4 regions of the Blautia sp. HCP3S3_H10_2 genome follow, and region 1 is predicted to be linked to each of the others. Evidence: predicted binding sites of a transcription regulator. Region 1 holds the regulator's gene; each other region holds the start of a gene.
What was found. Region 1 encodes HrcA, which represses chaperone genes, less so after heat shock. Its sites were predicted from a motif close to TGTTAGCACTCNNNNNNNNNGAGTGCTAACA; they were not measured.
Positions count from the first base shown of each region.

Region 2: a site for HrcA is predicted at 1,734-1,764, ahead of ACTQWB_RS11155 (co-chaperone GroES). Genes of this name have one in related genera too.
Region 3: a site for HrcA is predicted at 1,187-1,217, ahead of groES (co-chaperone GroES). Genes of this name have one in related genera too.
Region 4: a site for HrcA is predicted at 2,627-2,657, ahead of htpG (molecular chaperone HtpG). Genes of this name have one in related genera too.

Region 1 covers NZ_JBQKCL010000014.1:44,483-48,862, forward strand. The annotation lists gene dnaK (molecular chaperone DnaK) at 1-1,478, opposite strand, end outside; gene grpE (nucleotide exchange factor GrpE) at 1,662-2,318, opposite strand; gene hrcA (heat-inducible transcriptional repressor HrcA) at 2,347-3,387, opposite strand; gene ACTQWB_RS14525 (TIGR00730 family Rossman fold protein) at 3,564-4,109, opposite strand; gene ACTQWB_RS14530 (chromate transporter) at 4,121-4,380, opposite strand, start outside.
Region 2 covers NZ_JBQKCL010000009.1:6,423-10,802, forward strand. The annotation lists gene ACTQWB_RS11140 (HdeD family acid-resistance protein) at 1-289, opposite strand, end outside; gene ACTQWB_RS11145 (Hsp20/alpha crystallin family protein) at 362-802, opposite strand; gene ACTQWB_RS11150 (MarR family winged helix-turn-helix transcriptional regulator) at 1,143-1,574, shown strand; gene ACTQWB_RS11155 (co-chaperone GroES) at 1,786-2,073, shown strand; gene groL (chaperonin GroEL) at 2,099-3,712, shown strand; gene ACTQWB_RS11165 (flavodoxin family protein) at 3,821-4,324, shown strand; gene ACTQWB_RS11170 (hypothetical protein) at 4,376-4,380, shown strand, end outside.
Region 3 covers NZ_JBQKCL010000013.1:46,156-50,535, forward strand. The annotation lists gene codY (GTP-sensing pleiotropic transcriptional regulator CodY) at 31-816, shown strand; gene groES (co-chaperone GroES) at 1,253-1,537, shown strand; gene groL (chaperonin GroEL) at 1,578-3,203, shown strand; gene ACTQWB_RS13955 (DUF6106 family protein) at 3,320-3,826, shown strand; gene guaB (IMP dehydrogenase) at 3,909-4,380, shown strand, end outside.
Region 4 covers NZ_JBQKCL010000013.1:88,199-92,578, forward strand. The annotation lists gene ACTQWB_RS14150 (hypothetical protein) at 1-2,506, shown strand, start outside; gene htpG (molecular chaperone HtpG) at 2,730-4,380, shown strand, end outside.

The sequences.
Region 1 (4,380 bases):
GCAGCTTCCTTAACGGCCTTGTCGATTTCAGACTCGGACATGTTAGAACCAGCTGTGATTGTGATGTGCTGCTCTTTACCAGTTCCAAGATCTTTAGCAGATACATTTACGATACCATTGGCATCGATATCAAATGTAACCTCGATCTGCGGAACACCACGACGTGCTGGCGGGATTCCATCCAGACGGAACTGTCCAAGGGATTTGTTATCTTTCGCGAACTGACGCTCACCCTGTAATACGTTAATATCAACAGCAGTCTGGTTATCAGCAGCTGTAGAGAAGATCTGGCTCTTCTTGGTCGGGATTGTTGTATTTCTCTCGATCAGACGTGTAGCGATACCACCCATTGTCTCGATGGACAGGGAAAGTGGTGTAACATCCAGAAGAAGGATATCACCTGCACCAGCCTCACCAGAAAGTTTACCACCCTGGATAGAAGCACCAAGTGCAACACACTCATCTGGGTTCAGAGCCTTGCTTGGCTCTTTGCCTGTCAGCTGTCTTACTTTATCCTGTACAGCCGGAATACGTGTAGATCCACCAACAAGAAGTACCTGTCCAAGATCAGAAGCTGTAAGACCTGCATCAGAAAGTGCACGGCGAACCGGCTCTGCTGTCTTCTCAACAAGGTCATGTGTAAGTTCATCAAATTTTGCTCTTGTAAGGTTCATATCAAAGTGCTTCGGTCCCTCAGCAGTTGCTGTGATGAATGGCAGGTTGATATTGGTTGTTGTTGCAGAGGAAAGCTCTTTCTTTGCTTTCTCAGCTGCTTCTTTCAATCTCTGAAGAGCCATCTTATCATTGCTTAAGTCAACGCCCTCTGTTCTCTTGAACTCGGAAAGCATGTAGTCTGTAATTCTCTGGTCAAAGTCATCACCACCAAGGCGGTTGTTACCAGCTGTTGCCAGAACCTCGATAACTCCATCACCGATCTCGATGATAGAAACATCAAATGTACCACCACCAAGGTCATAAACCATGATCTTCTGCTCTTTTTCATTGTCAAGGCCATATGCAAGAGCTGCTGCTGTAGGCTCGTTGATGATACGTTTTACATCAAGGCCTGCAATCTTACCAGCATCTTTGGTTGCCTGACGCTGTGCATCATTGAAATATGCAGGAACAGTGATAACTGCCTCTGTAACAGATTCTCCAAGGTATCCCTCAGCATCTTTTTTCAGTTTCTGAAGGATCATAGCTGAAATTTCCTGTGGGGAATATTTCTTATCGTCGATTGTTACACGGTAATCTGTACCCATCTCTCTCTTGATAGAGGAGATTGTTTTCTCTGCGTTTGTTACTGCCTGACGTTTTGCAGGCTCACCTACCAGACGCTCACCAGTTTTTGTAAATGCTACAACTGATGGTGTTGTTCTGGATCCTTCTGTATTTGCGATAACGGTCGGCTGTCCACCTTCCATAACAGCTACACAGCTGTTTGTTGTACCTAAGTCAATACCAATGATTTTTCCCATGATAATTTTCCTCCTGTTTCATATTGGATTATCTATTCTGAATGTTGTAAAATGTCTTTTTAAGGAAGTTCAATTCACTAAATTCGGTCTGCGCCTACGGCTTGCTCTCATTAAGTGAGATTGAACGAGCTCGCACTAAGTTCAGGCTTCGCATCCTGCTCGCCTTCACTAAGTTGCTTTCGCTCAATTCGCAACCTTTACCATGCTGTGTCTTACGACGAAATCTTTGTAAGTGTATCCTTTCTGGAATTCCTCCACAACGATGTTCTCACCAACGGATTCGTCTTCTACATGCATGACTGCATTATGCAGATTCGGGTCAAATTCCTTACCTACAGTTTCGATTGGCTTTACGCCCATCTCATCAAACGCTGTCATCATCTGTTTGTAGATCATCTTCATGCCTTCAGCAAAAGGATCATCTTCCGGTGCCTGTGCAAGACCTCTTTCGAAGTTATCCACAATGGGAAGCATCTTCTCGACGATGTCTTTCGCACCAATGATGTACATGCTGGATTTTTCTTTCTCCGTTCTTTTGCGGTAATTATCAAATTCAGCCATGCTGCGCTTCAGTCTGTCTGTAAGTTCCTCGATCTGCTGTTCAAATTTATCTTTTTCTTTTTTCTTCTTACCGAAGAAAGAAGTTTTCGTCTTATTTTCCGGTTCTTTTGACTCTTCGGTCTCCTGGTCTGGCTGCTTCGTTTCTTCTGTATCGGCTGCCTCTTCGGTTTCCTTCGAAGCTTCTTCTGATGTCTGGGCTGTGTCTGCTGCCTCTTCTTCACTTCCGTCGGTTACCGGAATATCAACTGCTTCTTCCTGTACTTCGGCTTCTTTATTCATTTCTTCTGACACGCTTTCAACCGCCTTTCTAGGTTTTCTTATTTACCATTTCATCAAGCTGGACTTTTAATTTCTTCAAGCTGTCTACCACATTCTCGTAATCCATCCGCTTCGGACCAATGATTCCAATGGTTCCGCGCATTCCATCACCCAGCTCGTAAGTAGCTGTCACCACACTGCAGTCCTTCATGGTACGTACCGGAACTTCATCTCCGATATAAACCTGAACTCCTGTACTCTTAGGATCTCCCATTTCCTCACGAACCATATCCGCAAGCTCCTGCTTATCCTCAAAAGTAGAAATCAGCTCGCTTGCCTTGGATGTATCTGCAAGCTCAGGATACTTAAATATGTTAGTCGCTCCCGATGTATATACCTTCATATCTTCTTCATCCACATGAATGGTAGCTGCAACTGCGTCCAGCACATTTGCAACCACACCGCTGTGGCTTCCAGCCTGTTCTTTCAGTCTGGCGATCATGCCAAGATTGATGTCCTGGATAGGAACACCGTTCAGGTTCGTATTAAGAAGAAGATTCAGCTTCAGGATCGTCTGGTCATCCATCTCCTCATCAATATTAATGATCTGGTTCCGGATCACATTGCCTTCACATACAACTACGGCAATCAGCTGTCTTTCATTGACACGTGAAAGCTGAATGAACTTCAAGGTACTTCCTTTATACTGGGGAACTGCAACCATGGTCGCATAATTGGTATTATTGGCAAGTACTTTAGCAACCTGCTTCAATACCTTATCCATCTTATCTGACTTTTCAATCATCATATCGCGGATCTCTGCGATCTCGGCTTCCTTCTCCCTGGTAAGCTCATCCACATAAAGGCGATAGCCTTTATCTGATGGAATTCTTCCGGCTGAGGTGTGGGGCTGTACAATATAGCCCATATCCGTCAGGTCGGACATCTCATTTCGGATTGTAGCAGAGCTGACATTTAAATCCGGATACTTGGAAATGGTTCTGGAACCTACCGGCTCACCAGTTTCCATATAAGTCTTGATGATTGCTTTCAGTATTTTCCGTTTGCGCTCATCTAATACTTCATCCATGAAATATCTGCTCCTTTCTGAAAAGCAGACGGTCATGCCTGATATCTTATCTCCCGTCTGGCTTCCCTGAATTCCTTTGTTAGCACTCATTATTTAGGAGTGCTAACATCTATGCTCTTAAGATACACCTCAGTATCCCATTTGTCAATATTTTTTACAAATTTTTTTCATCTTTTTTAGTGGTTTTTGTAGTGCTCTATGTAGTCCAGTATCTCATCCGGCTTATTCAGAAATGCAATCAGACTCATAACAGACGGCTCCATAAACTTTTCCTCCACCGTATGCTCAAGCAACGCTTTCATTTTATCATAATAGCCATTGATATTATAAAGAACGATTGGTCTGTCTATCCGGTTCAGGCTTTTTAATGTCAGGATCTCAAAAAATTCCTCGTAAGTTCCGATTCCGCCTGGTGCTACTACTGTGGCATCGGACTTTTCTTCCAGAAGCTTTTTCCTCTCTCTCATGGTTTCTGTAAAGATAAATTCTGTGCAGTTCTCAAAAAGTACCCCCGGCTGGTCAAAAAAGCGCGGCGCAATTCCTATTATATATCCATTTTCTTCTGCAACACCTCTTGCAGCAGCTCCCATCATTCCCGTAGCTCCACCGCCAAACACAAGGCCATGTCCTCTTTTTCCCATTGCCCTGCCCAGTTCTTCTGTTTTTTCATAATAAACTGCTTCCAATTTTGCGCTTGATGCACCATAAACACAAATATTCATTTTTTCTCCTTTCATATACCGCCTGTAATAACTACATAGGCCACATTTGCCACACCACAAAGTACCATAACCAATATAGGATTCATCTTCATTTTTCTAAGAAGTACAAGTGCCCCTGCAAAAAAGAGGATCATTCTCACACATACATTCTGGTATACCAGGCTTATTGTTCCATCTATAAAAAATGAAGATATGAGAATTGCCACCCCTGCTTTGGCGATCATCGCTACTATTGCCGGACGGAGCGACGCCAGCGTTCCCTGAAGCAGCG
Region 2 (4,380 bases), on a different contig from region 1:
CTAAAATAAAGGAAATAGTCATTGCTGTAAACCATCCATTTCCCAAAATGAATAAAGACATCAGTACGGTTAGAATGCCGTCAGCAAGAAACCAGCCAGATCCTGCCATATAATCATGACCGGCTGCAAATATCACAATATCTATAATGCCGGAAAACATCATGGCAACTCCAAAGATAATGGGAAGACCATAAAGAATTTTTCCGGGATTCCTCAAACATCCGATCCCGGTTATAATCAGAAAGATTCCGGCTAAAATCCATAATACTCTTGATGTCGTTTTACTCATATCAAAAACCTCTTTTCCGATTGCATTTGGCTTTTAAAACAGGCAGGGGTTTTATTCCCTGCCCGTTTGAGATTAACCTTCGATGGAAATATAATGTGAGTTGTTTTCTACTGCCTTCTGCTCTTTTGGAACAGTAAAGGAAAGAATACCATTTTCAAATTTCGGATGGATGTCTTCTCTCTGAACATTATTTCCTACATAAAAGCTTCTGCTTACATTTCCGGTATAACGCTCGCGGCGGATATATTTTCCTTCCTTATCTTTTTCATCTTTATCCAGACCTTTTGCTGCACTTACAGTTACATAACCGTTTTCAAGCTGGATCTGAATCTCGTCTTTCTTAAATCCAGGAAGATCAATTGCCACTTCGTAAGCGTTGTCTTCTTCCTTCACATCAGTCTTCATGATATGGGGAGCATGTTTTCCATACAATTTTTTATCGATGTCCGGAAAAGCAAAATCATCCATAAAATCATCAAATAAATTTTCTCCAAAAATACTAGGCATTAACATAAGTCATATCTCCTTTCATGACATAAACTAAAGTTTGCACTATCGGAGAAACCCGAAGTGTTGATTTATGAATATCAGGAAGAAAAATCATATTCTCTTTCTTTGTTCTATGTGTAATATAACATATGAATTAGCACTCGTCAATAGAGAGTGCTAATAATTGTGTGAAGATTTTGTGAACTTTGCGAAATAAAATAATTACTGATATTAGATTCAGCGGAATAGATTCCAGATGTTAATCATTAATTAAGAGGAAACAAAAAAGTCGTTTAAAATTAAATGGTGACGAATTATTAAACTTGTGATAGAATGAAAAAAACATTGAAAGAAGCTGAACTAAATGGATACACAAATTGATATCATATTGCAGGGAGGACAGTTTAAAAAGCTGTTAGAGGAACAGAGCGTTGAATTACGAGAAAAATATGATATGAAAAGAGCAGAACTGGAGATATTATACTTCCTGTCAAAATGCGGAACACATAATACCTCTACGGATATCCACCATCAGTTGATGATGAACCGTGGACATATTTCGCAGGCAGTTGACAGTCTCTGCAGGAGAAATTATCTTATTGCGATACCGGATAAGAATGATAGAAGATATATTCATTATGAAATATCTGATTATGCGAAGGATCTGGTAACAGAAATGACGAAGAGAAGGGAAGCAATGAACGGGATGATTTTAAAAGGTGTGTCGGAAGAAGAATTGAAGGTTTTTCGGGAAGTATCGGAAAAAATCAGGAAAAATATAAATGAATTAATTTAGATGATCAAAAGATGCAAAGTAATGGTTAAGGTGCTTCGCATCTTTTTTAAATTATTTTGGAAACCTATTGACAAGAGAAATACAGGTGATATAATACTTTAAAAATAAATAATTTAAAAATAAAACATGTTTCGCAAGAAACATATTTTTTGCGAAACACGATGGCACTCAACAAGCAAGAGTGCTAACAAAAGAAAGGCAGGTTATTCATATGAAATTAAAACCATTGGGTGACAAAGTAGTTCTTCAGTATCAGGATGTTGAAGAAAAGACAGAATCAGGAATCATTCTGCCAGACAGCGCAAAAGAAAAATCGCAGGAAGCTGTAGTAATCGCAGTTGGTCCGGGAAAATGTAAAGACGGACAGAAAGTTCCCATGCAGGTAAAAGAAGGAGATAAAGTCATTATTTCTGAATACGGCGGCACAGAAGTAAAAATTGGCGACGAAGAATATAAAATTGTAAGTCAGGACGATATTCTGGCAATTGTAGAGAAATAGAAAGTGTTGAAAGAAGGAAATTATCATGGCAAAAGAGATTAGTTTTGATATTGATGTTCGAAAAAAGATGGAGGCCGGTGTAGACAGACTGGCAGATACAGTAAAGGTAACATTGGGGCCAAAAGGAAGAAATGTTGTACTGGATAAATCTTACGGTGCACCATTAATTACAAACGATGGTGTGACCATTGCAAAAGAGATCGAACTGGAAGATCGTTTTGAAAATATGGGCGCACAGCTTGTAAAAGAGGTGGCTACCAAGACAAACGACATTGCAGGAGATGGAACAACAACAGCTACAGTTCTGGCACAGGCACTTGTAAAAGAAGGAATGAAAAATATCGCAGCAGGTGCAAATGCCATTGTTTTAAGAAAAGGAATGAAGAAGGCAGCAGATGTGGCTGTGCAGGCAATTGAAGAAATGAGCCATCCTGTTACCGGTAAGGATCATATTGCAAAAGTAGCTGCAATCTCTTCCGGTAATGAAGAAGTCGGTGAGATGATTGCCGATGCAATGGAAAAAGTCGGAGAGAACGGCGTTATTACGATTGAAGAATCAAAGACCATGAAGACGGAGATCGACTTAGTCGAAGGTATGCAGTTTGACAATGGATATCTTTCCGGATACATGTGTGATGATAAAGAAAAAATGATCGCCAACATGGAGGATCCTTATATCCTCATGACAGATAAGAAGATTTCAAACATCCAGGATATCCTTCCTGTTTTGGAAAATGTGATGAGAGAGAGGAAAGAACTCCTGATCATTGCAGAAGATGTGGAGGGAGAGGCACTTACCACATTGATTGTCAACAGACTGAGAGGCACTCTGAAGGTCGTTGCTGTAAAGGCACCGGGATATGGTGACAGCAGAAAGGCAATGCTTGAAGATATCGCAACACTTACCGGCGGTCAGGTGATCATGGAAGATCTGGGACTTGAACTTAAAGATACCACGATGGACATGCTTGGCCGTGCAAAATCTGTAAAGGTTACAAAGGAAAATACTACGATCGTAGACGGTGCCGGGAACAAGGAAGACATTGATGCACGCATTGCCAGCCTGAAGAGACAGATGGCTGAAACAACATCCGATTTTGATAAAGATAAACTCATGGATCGTATCGCTAAGATGGGCGGAGGCGTTGCAGTGATCCGTGTCGGCGCGGCAACAGAAACAGAAATGAAGGAAGCTAAATACCGCATGGAAGATGCCATGAACGCAACAAAAGCAGCCGTATCGGAAGGCATTATCTGCGGCGGCGGATCTGCATATATCCATGCACAGAAAAAGGTAGAGGAACTGTTGGCAGCTCTGGAGGGTGATGAGAAGACCGGAGCCGGAATCGTAGCAAAGGCACTGGAAGCACCACTGTATACGATTGTGGAAAATGCCGGTCTGGAAGGCCCGGTTATCGTAGACAAGGTAAAGAAGAGTGAGCCTGGCATGGGATTTGATGCAGCCTCAGAAACCTTTGTGGATATGATGAAACAGGGTATTATTGATCCGGTGAAGGTAACAAAGAACGCATTAATGAATGCGGTAAGTGTGGCAGCTACACTTCTTACTACAGAAGCTGCGGTAGCGGACATTAAAGAAAATACACCTGCGCCGCAGCCACAGCCGGAAATGTATTAAAGAGAACAGGTAAAATCAAATAACTGGAGAGCAACAAAATGGGGAGATGGCTGGTACATCTCCTCTTTTTGTTCTCTTTTATTATTTTTATATGAAATGAGGTTCATTATGAAATATGCAGTTATATATCAGTCAAAAAGTGGCAATACACGTTTAATAGCAGAAAAGATCTATGGTGCTTTAAATACAGAGGATAAAACAATTGTAGATATTGATACAGAGCAGGATATACCTGCGGCGGATGTCTATCTGATCGGGTTTGGAATTCATGGTTATTCCTGCAGCATGGATATCTCAGATGTATTTGAGCAGATTACAGGCGGAAAATATGCAGTGTTCGTTACCTGCGGTTATGTGCCGACAGAACAATATAAAGAAAAGCTTGAAAAAAATCTTGAAGTCTGGTACCCGGACGGGGGAGAGTATCTGGGAATGTTTCTCTGTCAGGGGAATGTGGAGTCAGATAGAAGGAAAATTATGATCAGCCAGATGCCAAGTAAAGAAAAAGAGATGCAGCAGATGTTTCGACTGGGAAATACCCATCCGGATGAAGAAGATCTGGAAAATGCGGTTGATTTTGCCATTAAAATTCAGGCAGAAATTGGGGATTAAATAAGAAAATAACATGTATTGATGTAAATAAAAAGAGAGGAGCGGTTGAAGATGCC
Region 3 (4,380 bases), on a different contig from region 1:
ATAACGGAACAAAAGCGAAGGGAGGACAAAATGAGCGTTCAGTTACTTGATAAAACAAGAAAAATCAATAAGCTTCTGCATAACAGCAGTTCCAGTAAGGTGGTTTTTAATGATATCTGCCAGGTCCTGATGGACACCTTAAGCTCCAATATCCTTGTCTTAAGCAAGAAGGGCAAGGTGCTCGGCGTAAGCTTCTGCCCGGGCGTTGAGGAAATCCAGGAGCTGATAGCTGATGAAGTGGGCGGCCATGTTGACCCTCTTCTCAATGAAAGATTCTTAGGTGTTTTATCAACCAAGGAGAATGTGAATCTTCAGACACTGGGCTTCGAGCACGTTTCCAGCAGCTATCAGGGAATCATCAATCCCATTGATATCGCAGGGGAGCGTCTTGGAACTGTATTCATGTACCGCAAGGACCGTCCATATGATATTGAGGATATTATTGTCAGCGAGTATGGAACGACAGTAGTAGGGCTTGAGATGATGAGAGCTGTACATGAGGAGAATGCTGAGGAAGACCGTAAGAAACAGGTTGTGAAATCTGCGTTTAATACCCTTTCTTTCTCTGAACTGGAAGCAATCATCCACATTTTTGATGAGCTTGACGGAGATGAGGGAATTCTGGTTGCCAGCAAGATCGCAGACAGGGTGGGAATCACCAGGTCTGTTATCGTAAATGCGCTCCGCAAATTTGAAAGCGCAGGAGTTATCGAATCCCGTTCGTCAGGTATGAAAGGAACCTATATCAAGGTCCTGAATGAAGTGATTTTTGATGAACTGGAAGAAATTAAGGCACAGAGAAATAAAAAAGCCTGAGATATACTAGAGGCTTTTTCAAACACAGAACTGTTTTTCGAGAAATTGGGAAACAGTTCTTTTTTATGCTATAGGAAATTCCGTTGGAATTCCCTATAGCATAAAAAGCCCTGCCGGGCAGGATCGCACTGCGGCGGAAAGGTAGATGTCGCTTATAGCGACCCGCCGCAGGCGGAGAATCCTGCAAAGCAGGATTCTTTCTTGTGTAATAGATGCAGCATGAAGCAAGATAAAAAGTTTTAGAAAATTATTAAAGTGAGAAAAAAGAAGAAAATAAGAGAATATAAGAGCATATAAAAGAGTATACTTAAAAATACAACAATGAAAAGAGTTGCACAAAAGCCAATAATTCAATAATATAATGAACAGTGATTAGCACTCGGCAATAATGAGTGCTAGTAAAATAGAAAAGCAATTCTAAAGGAGGACATAGATCATGAAATTAGTTCCATTAGGTGACAGAGTTGTATTAAAACAGTTAGAAGCAGAAGAGACAACAAAATCCGGTATCGTTCTTCCGGGACAGGCACAGGAGAAACCACAGCAGGCAGAAGTAATCGCTGTAGGACCTGGCGGAGTAGTAGATGGCAAAGAAATAAAAATGGAAGTTGCTGTAGGCGACAAGGTTATCTATTCCAAATATTCAGGAACAGAAGTGAAGCTTGACGGCGAGGAATATATCATTGTAAAACAGAGTGACATTCTTGCAATTGTAAAATAAGTTTTTGAAAACAGATTTAAAATCAGGAGGATGATTGATCATGGCTAAAGAGATTAAATATGGCGCAGAAGCCAGAACCGCATTAGAGGCTGGTGTAAATAAACTTGCAGATACAGTCAGAGTAACACTTGGACCGAAAGGAAGAAATGTTGTACTTGACAAACAGTTCGGTGCTCCGCTTATCACAAACGATGGTGTTACTATCGCAAAAGAGATCGAGCTTGAGGATGCTTTTGAGAACATGGGTGCCCAGCTGATCAAAGAAGTTGCTTCCAAGACAAATGATGTAGCTGGTGATGGTACCACAACTGCTACCGTACTTGCACAGGCAATGGTTCACGAGGGAATGAAGAACCTGGCAGCAGGTGCTAACCCGATCGTTATGAGACGTGGTATGAAGAAAGCTACAGACGCTGCTGTAGAGGCTATCAAGAACATGAGCCAGAAAGTAAGCGGAAAGAAACAGATAGCAAACGTTGCATCTATTTCTGCTGGTGACAAAGAGGTTGGAGAGCTGGTTGCAAATGCAATGGAGAAAGTTTCCAACGATGGTGTTATCACTGTAGAAGAGTCCAAGACCATGCACACAGAGCTTGATCTTGTAGAAGGTATGCAGTTTGACCGTGGATATATTTCCGCATATATGTCAACTGATATGGAAAAGATGGAAGCAACTCTGGAAGATCCATATATCCTGATCACAGACAAGAAGATTTCCAACATTCAGGAAGTTCTTCCATTACTGGAGCAGATCGTGCAGGCTGGTGCGAAACTTCTTATCATCGCTGAGGATGTTGAGGGCGAGGCTCTTACCACTCTGATCGTTAACAAGTTAAGAGGAACCTTCCAGGTAGTAGCTGTAAAAGCTCCTGGTTATGGTGACAGAAGAAAAGAAATGCTTCAGGATATCGCAATCCTGACAGGTGGTACTGTAATCTCTGATGAGGTTGGTCTGGAACTGAAAGATGCTACAATGGCTCAGTTAGGACGTGCAAAATCTGTTAAAGTTGCAAAAGAGACAACCGTTATCGTTGACGGTATGGGAGACAAAGAGGCAATTGCCAACCGTGTTGCCCAGATCCGTGCACAGATCGAAGAGACAAAATCTGATTTCGACAGAGAAAAACTTCAGGAAAGACTTGCAAAACTGGCTGGCGGCGTAGCAGTTGTACGTGTTGGTGCAGCTACTGAGACAGAGATGAAAGAAGCAAAACTCCGTATGGAAGATGCTCTTGCAGCTACCAGAGCAGCAGTTGAAGAAGGAATCATCGCAGGTGGCGGATCTGCTTATATTCACGCTTCCAAAGAAGTTGCAAAACTTGCAGCAAACCTTGAGGGAGACGAGAAGACTGGTGCAAACATCATTCTGAAAGCACTGGAAGCTCCACTGTTCCGTATCGCAGCAAATGCTGGTCTTGAAGGAGCAGTTATCATTAATAAAGTAAGAGAGTCTGATCCGGGTGTTGGATTCGATGCTCTGAACGAGAAATATGTAAACATGGTAGACGAGGGAATCCTTGATCCTGCAAAGGTTACAAGAAGTGCTCTTCAGAATGCAACAAGTGTTGCTTCTACTCTGCTTACAACAGAATCTGTTGTTGCAAACATCAAAGAGGATGCTCCGGCAATGCCAGCAGGCGGCCAGGGCGGCATGGGAATGATGTAATTCCTGTAACAGTCTGTTACAGAATGTTTAGATTTTATAAGGGTCGGTGTCATAGACGCTGGCCCTTTTCTGTGCTATACTAAATAAAAATCTGAGAAACAAAGGAGAAAAGTAATATGAGCGATTTGTATTCAGAACTGCTTGTGAAGAAAGAGCGGACGATGAAAGACAGACTGGTAAAGGGCGGAATCATTGCGCTGATCGCACTTCTGGTGCTGGCCGGCCTTTTTATCATGCCGCTGCTTCTGATCGTAGCCCTTGTACTTGGTGTCTGTGCGTATCTGTTCATTTTTCCGGGAACAGATCTGGAGTTTGAGTATCTGTTTGTAAACGGAGAGCTTGACATTGATAAGATCATGGCGAAATCCAAGAGAAAGAGAGTAAAAAGCCTGAATATCTCCGAATGTGATATTATGGCACCTCTTAATTCCCACAGAATGGACTATTACAACAGCAACCAGAAGCTGAAGGTACAGGATTTTTCTTCCGGAAACCCAGAGCACAAGCGCTATGCGCTTATCTGCCGTGATGGTGCTGATACCTGTAAAGTGATTATTGAGCCAGATGAAACATTGGCAAAAACAATGAGAAATACTGCTCCTAGCAAAGTATTTTTAGACTAATTTACTAGATTGACACACTTTTACTTTTTTGTTACACTAATCTACAAACCAAAAGTTACTATAAGACAAGGGAGGAAAAGCAATGGGTACTATCATTGGTGAAGGTATTACTTTTGATGACGTCCTTTTAGTTCCGGCGTACTCTAAAGTGATCCCGAATCAGGTCGACGTTTCAACTTACCTTACAAAGAAGATTAAACTGAACATTCCCATGATGAGTGCAGGAATGGACACCGTTACTGAATACAATATGGCGATCGCCATGGCGAGACAGGGCGGTATCGGTATCATTCACAAGAACATGTCTATCGAAGCACAGGCTGACGAGGTGGACAAGGTTAAGCGTTCTGAGAATGGTGTTATTACAGATCCGTTTTTCTTATCTCCGGAGCATACACTTAAGGATGCCAATGATCTGATGGCGAAATTCCGTATTTCCGGTGTCCCGATCACAGAAGGCAAGAAGCTGGTAGGCATTATTACCAACCGTGATCTGAAGTTTGAGACAGATTTCAGTAAGAAGATCAAGGAGTCCATGACATCCGAGGGACTTA
Region 4 (4,380 bases), on a different contig from region 1:
AGGGCTTACAGATGATGATGTAAGTTTTTCCTGGTCAAGGAAGGTTGGAGACCAGCTTACGGAAGTTGGTACAGAGAAGACCTATAAACTTACAGACGATGATCTGGGAAATAAGATTGAGCTGAAGATCACTGGAAAATCAGAAATGGGAGTAACCGGTGAACTGAAAGCAAATACAGTTGAAATCGTGGCTACACCAGAAGAAGCACCAGAAGAGACTACAGAAATGCCGGAAAGCGAGCAGGAAGTTATCCAGGCAGAAGAACCGGCAGAGGAAGCTCCGACAGAAGATTTAACAGAAGATCCTTCTGCTGATGAGAGTACACAGCAGGTGGAAGATACATCTGATGCAGAGCAGCAGGAAGAAGTAATTGATATTGGCGCTGAGCCTACAGATTCTTCAGAGGATGTTATGCAGCCTTCTGAAGAACCAGCAGCAGACAGTGCGGCTTCCCAGGATAATAGTACAGATGATAGTGTGATCGATATCGGAACAGAAGATTATCTGGAAATTCCAGAAGCAGATCAGAGCGAAACACCGGAAGAAGCTGCTACTTCTGAAGAGCCGGTATATGCAGCAGAAGCTGTAACTGAAAATGGAGATACTGTTCTTGATTTTGGCACTGCAGAAGCAGGCTTTACACAGGCAGAATCTGAAACCTCTATGATGAAGACGATTACCATTAAGAATACTGGTACAGGTACTCTTAATTTCCAGGAAATCAGTCCGGAACATTTTATGGTTCAGGATCTGACTTCGCTTGCAGCCGGGGAATCAGTTGATGCATGGGTGATGCCAAGAGAAGGCACAGCAGCTGGAACGTATAGTGATACGATCACTTATACAACTGAGGAAGGTGCTGAGGTATCTTTCACAGCGAATCTGACAGTAACAGATAGTAAGAGCGATGCTGGAAATACAGATCCCCAGAATCCTTCTGAAGAAGATCCGGCTACACCAGAAAATCCATCAACACCAGAGAACCCGTCATCTGAAGACCCGGTTGTACCGGAGAATCCTGGAACAGACCCGGAAGAGCCAGTCCAGAACAATCCAATAATCGGTTTTGGAGATGACAGCGCAAATATTGTGGATTTCACAGACACTGCTATTATGCAGAATGCAGGTACAGATGGAATAACAAAGACGGTTGTACTGAAAAACAATGGAACAGGAACTGTAAATCTTGAAGTTTCTACAGAAAGTGGAAAGGTACAGGCTGCACTTGACAGAACAGATCTCCCAGCTGATGGAAGTACAACTGCAGTGTTAACGGTACAGCCTGTAGATACCAGTACAGTAGGTACTATAACAGAAAATATCATCATTGCAGATTCATCTTCAAAGACAACATTACTGACTATTCCAGTAACCTATACAGTACAGGAAAAGCCGGCTCCATCACTTACTACAGACGTTACAGAAGTAAATTTTGACAGTAAAGAAGCTGGATATACAGAAGCTCCAGCATCTAAGACAGTCAGCATTTCAAATAATGGAAATGTAAAACTGACCGGTATCACTGTAGCTGTAAGCGGAAACGGTGAATTCACTGTAAGTGCTCCGTCCCAGACAGAACTGGAAGCAAGTGCAGATCAGAACGTGACATTTACCGTTGCTCCAGCTGTTGGACTGACAGCAGGAACTTATAACCAGACGGTTTCTATTAAAACAGATCAGCTGGATTCCTACAATATTCCGGTAAGCTTTACTGTAACAGAAGCAGCGACTAAGCTTACTGCAGTTGGCAAGGTATCAGATATCAGCGTGGCAAATGGAGTGGAGAAATCTGCTGATGGATTACAGCTTCCATCTACAGTTAAGATCACTACCAATAAAGGTGATATGAATGCATCTGTAAATTGGGATGTAAAGGGCTGCGCATATAATCAGAAGAGTACAGATGCTCAGAAATTCTCAGTAAATGGTACCGTGGTTCTTCCAGACGGAGTTACAAATCCAGATAATCTGAGTCTGGTTGTATCCGTAAATGTATCTGTAAAACGTGGACCAATCGTCTCAGATGCAGCAGCTAATACGATCACTGGAATCAGCTCCGATGGAGATTATACTACAGAAACCAAAATAACCTTTACTGCAGTTGGTGCTGGCTCAGATATTGAGAACCCGATCAAGGGAGATGTAAGATACCTGCCATTGAATTGGGAAGTTCTTGAGACAAGAAGCTGGGATGGCGCACCGTATTCTGCAACCTTCCGTATGGGTAAGACTGGAGATTATACATTGACAGTTACCTATAACCAGCAGAAATTTGATGGAAGTAACTGGGTGAATACAGGTACACAGGATACCAAAAAAGTGAACTTTACAGTAAAGGCATCCCCGAATCAGACATTGACACCTGCTGCAGATAAGTCAGATGCAAATCAGAAGAAAGCAGTAAAGACAGGAGATAATACTCCGATTCTTCCATTTGTGATCATTCTGATTGTAGCGGTTGTTTTGATCGCAGGAATTCTTGTATACCGCAATAAAAAGAAATAATAATGGCTCAGAAAGTATTTACTTTCAGAAATGGGCATGAACAGAAAGGAGCACCGAAAAGGGTGCTCCTTTTTGGCATTCTTTAAGCGGTTGCTTGGTGCAAAGTGAATAACAATAGATTACTAGCACTCATTTAAAATGAGTGCTAAATTTTTCTTGACTTTTAGTCATTTTGGTATTATTATAGTTGATATAATTAAGAAGACAAAGGAGAGTGAGCTGCATGGCTGAGAAGCATGGTAGTTTATCAATTAACAGTGAAAATATTTTTCCAATTATAAAGAAATGGTTATATTCTGATCACGACATTTTTGCAAGAGAGCTGATCTCCAATGGTTGTGATGCGATCACGAAATTAAAGAAACTGGATGTTATGGGTGAATATACACTTCCAGATGATTATAAAGCTGAAGTACACGTTATTGTAAATCCAGAAGAGAAGACCCTGAAGTTTATCGATACTGGTCTTGGTATGACTTCTGATGAAGTTGAAGAGTATATTACACAGATCGCTTTTTCAGGCGCTACAGAGTTTCTTTCCAAATATAAGGATAAGACCACAGATGATCAGATCATTGGTCATTTCGGACTTGGTTTCTATTCCGCATTTATGGTAGCAGATGAAGTCCAGATCGATACCCTTTCTTATAAAGAAGGCGCTACTCCGGTACATTGGACCTGCGATGGTGGTACAGAATATGATATGCAGGACGGTAATAAGACCACAGTTGGTACTGAGATTACTTTGTTCTTAAATGATGAGAGCACAGAATTTTCTAATGAATATCGTATGAGAGAAGTAATTGAGAAATACTGTTCTTTTATGCCGGTAAATATCTATCTTTCCAAAGAAAATGCACCGCAGGAATATGAGACAATCGATGAGTCCGAACTTCGTGACGATGATGTGGTTGTAGAACATATCCATGAGGATGCTAAGACAGAAGAAAAAGAGAATGATAAAGGAGAGAAAGAAGTTGTAGAAGTATCTCCTGCCAAAGATAAAGTTAAAATTAACAAGCGTCCGGTATCCTTAAGTGATCCGCAGCCATTATGGATGAAACATCCGAATAGCTGTACAGATGAAGAATATAAGGAATTTTACCGTAAAGTATTCATGGATTATAAGGAGCCACTGTTCTGGATTCATCTGAACATGGATTATCCATTTAATCTGAAAGGTATTTTGTACTTCCCTAAGATCAATACAGAGTATGATTCCATTGAAGGAACGATTAAACTGTATAATAATCAGGTATTTATCGCAGATAACATCAAGGAAGTAATTCCAGAATTCCTGCTTCTTCTCAAAGGTGTTATCGATTGCCCGGATCTTCCACTGAATGTATCTAGATCTGCACTGCAGAATGATGGATTTGTAAAGAAGATCTCAGAGTATATTACCAAGAAAGTTGCAGATAAGCTTACCGGAATGTGCAAGACAGACCGTGAGTCCTATGAGAAATACTGGGATGATATCAGCCCATTTATTAAGTACGGCTGCATTAAAGATAGCAAATTTGCAGACAAGATGAACGACTATATTCTCTTTAAGAATATTGATGGTAAATATCTTACTCTGAAGGATTGTATAGAAGAGAACAAGAAACCTGAGGAAGCTGCAAAGGCTGAAGAGGCCAAAGCCGAAGATGCAAAAACAGAGGAAACATCTGAGACAAAAGCTGACAATGAAGAGAAGAAAGAGCCAGAGAAGACTACAATCTTTTATGTGACAGATGAAGTCCAGCAGAGCCAGTATATCAATATGTTCCGTGAAGCTGGCAAGGATGCGGTTGTTCTGAAACATAACATCGACAGCGCGTTTATTTCCCATTTAGAGCAGAAAGACCAGACAATCCAGTTTAAGAGAATTG